2 regions of the Erythrobacter sp. JB3-1 genome follow, and region 1 is predicted to be linked to the other one. Evidence: predicted binding sites of a transcription regulator. Region 1 holds the regulator's gene; the other holds the start of a gene.
The links. The regulator LexA, encoded in region 1, represses DNA repair genes until DNA is damaged. The targets are predictions, from matches to a motif close to GTTCCNCNCTTGTTCT.
Positions count from the first base shown of each region.

Region 2: a site for LexA is predicted at 1,954-1,969, ahead of AC0V6M_RS13460 (ATP-dependent helicase). Genes of this name have one in related genera too.

Region 1 is NZ_CP200289.1:2,591,400-2,595,980, forward strand. Features, by position in the region: gene trpC (indole-3-glycerol phosphate synthase TrpC) at 1-181, shown strand, start outside; gene moaC (cyclic pyranopterin monophosphate synthase MoaC) at 473-946, shown strand; gene AC0V6M_RS12340 (molybdopterin molybdotransferase MoeA) at 943-2,145, shown strand; gene lexA (transcriptional repressor LexA) at 2,278-2,979, shown strand; gene AC0V6M_RS12350 (ComEC/Rec2 family competence protein) at 3,013-4,581, opposite strand, start outside.
Region 2 is NZ_CP200289.1:2,819,725-2,824,305, forward strand. Features, by position in the region: gene AC0V6M_RS13445 (pseudouridine synthase) at 1-649, shown strand, start outside; gene rsmD (16S rRNA (guanine(966)-N(2))-methyltransferase RsmD) at 646-1,245, shown strand; gene AC0V6M_RS13455 (hypothetical protein) at 1,276-1,677, opposite strand; gene AC0V6M_RS13460 (ATP-dependent helicase) at 1,980-4,298, shown strand; gene AC0V6M_RS13465 (hypothetical protein) at 4,345-4,581, shown strand, end outside.

The DNA.
Region 1 (4,581 bases):
GACCGAGCGGCTTGCTCCGCTCGCTCCTGAAGGCGCGTTGATCGTCGGCGAAAGCGGGATCAACAGCCATGAAGATTGCACTCGGCTCGCGCGGGCGGGTGTGCGTACTTTCCTGGTCGGGGAGAGCCTGATGCGGGCGGATGATGTGGCGGCGGCGACGCGAACCCTGCTGAACGGCTAGGCGGCCCATTGTGCAGGGTCTGTCCTACATTCTTCAAAGCTGGCAGAAGATGGATATGGCTTTTTCGACCAAGTGCAGATCCACCCGCGCCCTCCACCCTTCCACCCGGATTGTACGCCGGAGTGATCATCCTGGTGGAAGGGTGGAGGGTGCGGGCGGAGCGGCTCAATCTTTTCAATCGATAAATTTGATCAATAGCCGCGCTTGTGATCGATTGGTTTTAAACCCCTGTACTGTGTTCCAGGTGTTCCAAGCGTGCTCTACGCACGGTGAAGCGAAGGGAGCAAAGCCATGAGTAAACTCACCCATCTCGGCGAAGACGGCGCGGCCCGCATGGTCGATGTTGGCGGCAAAGCCGCGAGCGAACGCGTCGCCATCGCCTCTGGCCGGATCGCGATGACCGCAGAGACGCTGGCGGCCGTGCGCGATGGCAATGCGCCCAAAGGCGATGTGCTGGGGACCGCGCGGATTGCCGGGATCATGGCGGCCAAGCGGACAGGCGAGTTGATCCCGCTGTGCCATCCGCTCGCGCTGGACGCGGTGGAGCTCGACTTCACCTTCGAAGAGGACGCGATCCGGGCAACCGCCCGCGCTTCGCTGACCGGCAAGACGGGCGTGGAGATGGAGGCGATGGTCGCGGTGTCGAGCGCGCTGCTCACGATCTACGACATGGCCAAGGCGGTCGATAAGGGCATGGTGATCGGCGAGGTACGCCTGATCGAGAAGCGTGGGGGCAAGAGCGGGCATTGGAAGGCCGACCTTTGAGCGCTCTGCTGACCTTGGAAGACGCGCAGGCGCGGCTGCTGGAGCTCGCGCCAGAGATGGCGACATGCGAGCTGCCCGCAGAGGAAGCGCTGGGGCGCTACCTCGCGCAAGACCTCACCGCACGGCGCACTCAGCCACCAGCGGACCTGTCGGCGATGGATGGCTATGCGATTGCTGGTGATGGCCCGTGGGAGCGCGTGGGAGAGAGCCGAGCAGGCACGCCGTTTGCAGGCGCATTGTCCAATGGCGAATGCGTGCGGATATCGACCGGTGCGCATATGCCTGATGGCGCGGACAGCGTGCTGATCCAAGAGAACGCCGATGTGGACGGCGCGTTGGTGAGCGCGAGCGATACGCCGCCGCCGGGAAAGCACGTGCGGATGCGCGGCTTCGACTTTGCGCAAGCCGACACGGTCCTAACCGCTGGCACCCGCATCGGGCCAGGACAACTCGCGCTCGCGCTATCGGCGGGGCACGGTCGGCTCATGGTGGGCGCGGCTCCGCGCGTGGCGGTGCTCGACAGCGGGGACGAGTTAGCCGCCGACCCGGAGCAATGCGGCGCTGACCAGATCCCGGCAAGCAATGGCGCGATGATCGCCAGCATGCTGCGCCCGCTCGGGTGCGATGTCGCGCGCATCGGCCCGGTGCCGGATGATCACGATGCCTTGGCGAGCGCGCTGACCAAGGCGGTGGATGCGGACATACTCATCACCTCCGGCGGTGCATCGGTGGGCGACCATGACTTGATCCAGCCAGCACTAGAGGCATGGGGCGTAAAAATCGCGTTCTGGAAGGTCGCGATCAAACCCGGCAAGCCGCTGATGGTGGCGACGCGGGAACGCGCGGGTGGCACGCGGCAGGTGATCCTAGGTCTGCCCGGCAATCCCGTCTCCAGCTTCGTGACGTGCTTCCTGTTCGCTCTGCCGCTTGTGCGCGCGGCCATGGGGGCCGAGTCTCCCCTTCCCCCGGCTTTGACACTGCCTTTGGCGGAAGACCTGCCCACGATTGGCAAGCGGCGTGAGTTTCTGCGCGCTGTTCACGACGGCCGCACGGTGCGCCGCGTTGGCTCTCAGGACTCCAGCGCGCTAGCGGCATTGGCGGGTGCGAACTGCCTGATCCTGCGGCGCGAAGGCGCCGACGCAGCGAGCGCAGGAGAGCTCGTCACCGCATTAACCCTCGAAAATGGCGGTATTGCGTGAGTTGCCGACTTGACTCGGTGAATGAAGTTTCCTAATTGTTCCTTATTCGTTCACGTTATTGGTGCGCGAAATGGTCCCTCGCCACCCTAACCGGCGCTGGGGCGATCGACCTGTTTTAGGGAGACTATCGTAATGCTGACGGCAAAGCAGCACGAATTGATCCGCTTTATCCAAGAGCGGCTTGAAGAGACGGGAATTTCACCCTCTTTTGAAGAAATGAAGGAAGCGCTCGACCTTAAGAGCAAGTCGGGTGTGCACCGACTGATTTCGGCATTGGAGGAACGCGGCTTCATTCGGCGGCTGCCCAATCGGGCGCGCGCGCTGGAGGTGATCAAGCAGCCTGAGGATGCAACGCCTGCTCCGCGCGCTGCGGCGGCGGTGGCGAATGATGTGGTCTCGCGGGCGACATCCATGCCCAGCGCGAATGACACCAGTCCAGAGCCTGCAAATGACGTGATCGAGGTGCCATTGCATGGCCGGATCGCAGCGGGCGCTCCGATTGAGGCGCTTGAGGGACAAAGCAGCCTTCCCGTACCGGCGGCCTTGCTGGGACCGGGCGAGCATTACGCCCTTGAGGTGTCTGGCGATTCGATGATTGAGGCTGGCATCTTCGACGGTGACTTTGCGCTGGTAAAGCGCACGGACGCCGCGCGAGATGGCGAAATCGTTGTGGCCCTGGTGCGCGGCGAGGAAGCAACCCTCAAATACCTCCACCGCGACAGCGGGACAGTGCGGCTTGATCCGGCCAATGCGTCCTATGATGCGCAGGTCTATCAACCGGGCGAAGTTCAGGTTCAGGGTAAGCTCGCAGGCCTCCTGCGGCGCTACCACTAATTGCGATGTGAATAGGTCGCGCGGGGTGGCTGGCTAATCGTCGGCTTTCCCGCGCCACCATCCATGCTGGCCCTGATTGCTGGCAACACTGGTGATCCGCTCCGATGACAGATCGAGCGCCAGCCCGCCATGCTCTTGTAGAAACCCGCGATCGGCTTTGAGCCATTTGGGTTTGCAAGACCACGGCAGATAACGGTCGGCCACGACGATGTCGGCTCTCGCGCAAGCGGCGGCGAGTGCGCGTTCCTCGATCAGCTCTCGGTTTCGCGCCATCAGTATTGTCCAGTCGCGGCCTCCGCGCTCAATCTGGAGAAGGCAGAACTCGGTAGAACACCGCGCTCCGGGCCATTCCGCCATCGGAATGGGATCAGCAGAAACGCTGGCGAGTTCGAGCAGGTTGTCTCGCGCATAGGAAGAACGCGAATTGCGCAGCGACAACAGCGAGCTATCCATCGTCACACCGACATGGCGCCCATCGCGCCCGATCAGCACATCAGGAATAGGCGTCACCATGAGCATGATCGAAGCCGCCGCAACGGGTGCAAATCCCAGCAACCGCGCGCGGCCATTCCATAAGGCAAGCCATAGTGAGCCAATAACGAACAGCGCGATAGTGAGCCTGCCCATCTGCGGCATCAGTTTGACCGAACCGGGCTGGCTCGACGTCCAATGTGCAATCGCAAGCAACAGCTCAAGCGAGCGTTCCACCAGCCACCAGGCGGGCGCGCCAAGGCCGATCAGATCAAGGAACAACGCAAAGGCAATGAGTGGCATTGAGATGAAGGTGACCAGCGGGATCGCGATGACATTGGCAAAAGCGCCGTAGACCCCTGCCCTGTGGAAATGGAATAGAACAATCGGCATCAGCGCGATCTCGATCACCAGACCGGTAATGAACAGCATGATCACCCGTCTGCCGACATGCCGCAGCCATGTCTCCTCCCGCGCAGCGAGGAACGCGCGCACCGGTCCAGAGCTCGACAGCGCCACAATCGCAATCACGGCAGAAAAGCTCATCTGAAAGCTCGGCCCCACCACCGATTCCGGCCACAGCAGCATGACGAATATCGCCGCCATCGCCACCATTCTGAGCGACAATGCATCGCGGCCCATGGCGAGCGCTATCAGCACCAGCATTGCCGCGACGCAGCTGCGCACAGTCGGAACCTCCGCCCCCGTCAGCAGCGTGTATCCAACGCCCGCAAGCGCCCCTGCCCCCGCGGCCAAGATCGGCAGGCGCACACGCAGCGCCACCGCCGGAAAGAGAGCCAACAACTTCAACGTCACCAAATAGGCCGCAGCGATGACGGCGCTGACATGCAGCCCGCTGATCGAGAGCAAGTGGGTTAGTCCCGCATCGCGCATCGCGATTTCGTCGGCCTCTGCAATCCCGCCACGGTCGCCGCTCGCAAAAGCTGCCGCGATTGTGCCTGCTGAGCCGTCCACCCGCTCGCGCACATGGGCCGAGAGCACGCGCTGAACCTTTGGAATGGCGCCGGTGTCACGCCCACCCTCCATCAGCTCGATCTCGCCAACCAAGCTGCCGGTTGCGGCTAAACCCTGGAACCAGGCGGCGCGGGCAAAGTCGTATGAGCCTGGCAG
Region 2 (4,581 bases), 230 kb from region 1:
CACCAACCTGCGCGGTGTCGCCGTCGATGGGAAAGCCGTCGGCCCAATTGAGCCATCTCAGCTCTATGCCTTTCACAAGCCGACCGGCCTGCTGACGGCAGAGCGTGATTTTACGGGCCGCGCAACAATCTATGATGCGCTGATCAATGCTCTGCCCAAGGGTACACCGCGATTGATGCCAATCGGCAGGCTCGATCTGAACACCGAAGGCTTGCTGCTGCTCACCAATGATGGCGGGCTGAAGCGGCAAATGGAGCTGCCCGCAAGCGGCATCCCGCGCACCTATCGCGCCCGCGCATTCGGCGATGTGTCGCAGGAACAACTCGAGGCCTTGGCCGAGGGTATTGAGATCGACGGCGTGCGGTACGGCTCCATCAATGCGAACAAAGAACACGGGGGGAAAGGCGGCGGCCGCAATCAGTGGATCGAAATGACCATCACCGAGGGCAAAAACCGCGAAGTTCGCCGGGTGCTGGAATATCTGGGGCTAGAGGTCAGCCGTCTGATCCGCACCGCTTACGGCCCGTTTGAGCTGGCGGATCTGGGACGCGGCCAGGCCGTGCGCATTCGCAAGGGCGATCTTGACCGGTTTGTCAGCACTCTGAAACAGGCCCGCAAGCAAAATAAGCAGGACAATCAAGGCCAATGAGGATCATTGCAGGTGAATGGCGCGGACGCAAAGTTGCCGCCCCGAAAGGCGATGCGACCCGGCCAACGGCGGACCGGACGCGTGAGACATTGTTCAGCATGCTGCACAGCCGTCTCGGCAGCTTTGAAGACCTGCGCGTGGCAGACCTGTTCGCAGGGTCCGGCGCATTGGGCCTAGAGGCTCTCTCTCGCGGAGCGGCGCATTGCCTGTTCGTGGAGCAAGACCGCGCGGCGCTCGCCACGCTTCGCGCCAATATCGCAGCACTTAGCGCCAAAGACCGCGCCGATGTGCAAGGCGGCTCTGTCATGAGCCTTGGCCCGGCGCGTGCGCCCTATGATCTGATATTAATGGACCCGCCCTATTTCACCGGAGCGGGAATGGTCGCGCTTGACCGGTTTCAGCGTCTCAATTGGATTGGCCCAGCCACATGGATCGCATTGGAAGTGGCGGCCAAAGAGGACGTCTCGATCAAAGGTTCGCTCAAGGGTTTGGAAATCGAAGCGGAACGGCGGGTCGGCAAAGGCAAACTTGTTCTGTTTCGCGCAAATTCATCCCAGGCAGAGGACGCTGCACCGCCCACCGCTCGCTTCGATTGATATGATCGGCCGTATTTAGCCGATCACACCTTACTCACCGCCTTCTGGTGGCGGCATGTCTGCCGGTTCACCTTCGGGGGCTGGTGCAGGCTCCGCTGCACCGGCTGCGCGGGCTTCAATAACCTGCCATGTCGATTCGCGGTCCGGTCCGCTCATGGAGGTGATCAGCACACGATCCTCGTCCGACAGGCGCCAGAAAAGCTCCTGACGATCAGGCGAGAGAGTCCAGTAATATCCGCGTGTTTCCATCGGCCATGTGTCATAGGCGGCCTGCTGATCAGGCGGCCGGCTGTCATAAGCAGCCGTTTGATCGGGTGTCATATCGGTGGATGTGGCGGGCGCTGCTTCGTCCTGAGCCAACGCGGTTGAACCAATTGGAATTGCTAGTGCCATAAGGCCGGCACTGGCTAGAAAAGTAAAAGACTTACGCATGGGGTTCTCCATAAAGATTGATCCCAAGCGTCACGAACGCGACCCGCTTGCCCGTATGAGTTCCCCTCTTGAGCAAGCCCCATCCTTATGACGAGGCTTTGCCCCCTTGCGAAGGCTTTGGCGAAGCACGCGGCGCATCCCGCGCACGGCTAAGCGTTATACGTGGCGAAAGCGCGGTGGGTTGATAGCGGCTCGCAAATACTCCGGCGGACTTGCACATTCTCCCAAGGAAGAGACGTGCATGAAGCAATTTGCGTGCTTGCGGGCGGCGATCACGTTCTCTACTTGTTCACCGCAATATTATGACAGACCCCCACGCCATACCCGCCAATGCTCCCCCGCCCGGTAGCGCGCCGATCCCGGCCTATGCCGCGCAATTAAACGCGCCGCAGCGTGAAGCTGTGCTGACGACAGAAGGCCCGGTGCTGATGCTGGCCGGGGCTGGCACGGGCAAGACGGCGGCGCTGACCGCGCGGCTGGCGCATTTGGTGGCGACCCGGCGCGCCTACCCCAGCCAAATCCTGTGTGTGACCTTTACCAATAAGGCCGCGCGCGAGATGCGTGAGCGGGTCGCGCGCCATCTGGGCGAAAGCGTTGAGGGTATGTCGTGGCTCGGCACGTTCCACTCGATCTGCGCCAAGATGCTGCGCCGCCATGCGGAGCTGGTTGGCCTGCAATCGAATTACACCATCATCGATACCGACGATCGGCTGCGCTTGCTCAAACAGCTGATCCGGGACGAGGATATTGACGAGAAGCGCTGGCCTGCGCGCCAGCTCGCGGGACTAATCGACCGCTGGAAGAACCGCGGGCTGAACCCCGGCGATCTCGATGCCGGGGATAGCGAGGCCTTTGCCAATGGCCGCGGGCAAGCGATGTACCGCGCCTATCAGGACCGGCTGATCGCGCTAAACGCGTGCGATTTTGGCGATCTGCTGCTGCACATCCTCAATATCTTCCGCAAGCATCACGATGTGCTGGCCGATTATCAGCGGCGCTGGAAATACATCCTAGTTGACGAATATCAGGATACCAACGCGGTCCAATACCTCTGGCTGCGTCTGCTGGCTCAGGAGCATAAGAACATCTGCGTCGTCGGCGATGATGACCAGTCGATCTATTCCTGGCGCGGGGCGGAGGTCGCCAACATCCTGCGTTTTGAGAAGGATTTTCCCGGCGCGCATGTCGTCCGGCTGGAGCAGAATTATCGCTCCACCCCGCATATCCTGGGCGCCGCATCCGGCCTGATCCGCGCCAATAGTGAGCGGCACGAAAAGACCCTTTGGACAGAGGTCAACGCGGGCGACAAAGTAAAAGTCGTGGGCGTCTGGGATGCGCCCGAAGAAGCCCGCCGAGTCGGGGAAGAGATCGAACGTCTGGAGGGCGAAGGCGCACCGCTGGACCGGGTCGCCATTCTGGTGCGCGCGCAATACCAGACGCGCGAGTTTGAAGACCGCTTCATCCAGATCGGCATCAACTACCGCATCATCGGCGGTTTCCGCTTCTATGAGCGCGCCGAAATTCGCGATGCCCTCGCCTATCTGCGCGTCATTGCTCAGCCGCAAGACGACCTCGCCTTTGAGCGGATCTATAACCAGCCCAAGCGCGGGCTTGGCGCAAAGACGCTAGAGAAAATGCACAGCCATGCGCGCCGCACGGGCATGCCGCTGGCCGCCGCCTCGCTCGATTTGGCTGACAGTGACGAGCTGCCCGCACGCGCGGCGAACACCATTGGCGCGCTCATGCGGCAATTCCTCTGCTGGCGTGAAAGCGTCGACGAGCTGACACCGGCCGATCTGCTGCGGCTGGTGCTCGATGAAACCGGCTATAACGACATGCTGCAAAACGAGCGCAGTCCAGAGGCCGCTGGCAGGCTGGAAAACCTCTCAGAGCTCGCCCGCGCGATGGAGGAATACGAAACGCTCGGCGATTTCCTGGAGCATGTCAGCCTGGTGATGGACAATGATCGCAGCGACGATGAAGACACCATCACGATCATGACGATCCACGGGGCCAAGGGTCTGGAGTTCGACAATGTGTTCTGCGTCGGCTGGGAAGAAGGCGTGTTCCCGTCTCAGCGCTCACTCGATGAAGGCGGCCTCGCCAGCCTGGAGGAGGAACGCCGGCTCGCTTATGTCGCGATCACCCGCGCCCGGCGCAAATGCCACATCTTCCACGCCGCCAACCGCCGGATTTACGGCCAATGGACCAGCTCCATCCCCTCGCGCTTTATCGAGGAATTGCCCGACGAACACATCGATCAGGAAACCACCATGACCGGCGGCGCCTCCCTGTGGCAGGCCAATTGGAGCGAGCAAGACGACCCCTTCGCCCATGTCGCGCAAACACAGCCCGGCAAAGCGGAAAACCGCGGCCCCGGATGGCAGCGCGCGCTCTCCACTGGCTATGACACCAAGCCAAAGCGTATGCGCGAAAACACCCGCTCCGCCGCCAGCTTTGCCGCAAAACCTCGGCTAGACATCACCATCGGCGCGATGGTCCACCACGAGAAGTTCGGAACCGGCTGCGTAACCGATCAGGAAGGCAACAAGCTGGAGATCGAGTTCGAAGATTTCGGCACAAAACGCGTGCTCGACAGCTTTGTGAAATTGGCTGGGTGATCCGGTCCATCTTCGGACGTTGTGAAATGGGGGTTAATCAAAAACGATGAGAATTGTATTTTGGCTCCTCGCCCTCTTTGGGCTCAGCGCAATTGCCTTTGTTCAACTCGGCTCAAATCTAATGAAACGCGTGGAGCCAAGGCATTCGACGCTAGCCACCGGAATGCCGCCGCAAATTGCGCTCATTAAGAGCATAGCCTCAAAGAATGGGTGGGAAATTTCCTGCACCGGAAGTACGGGGGAAATGACGGTTGTAAGGCTACTCCCAAGCTTTTCGTTGCCT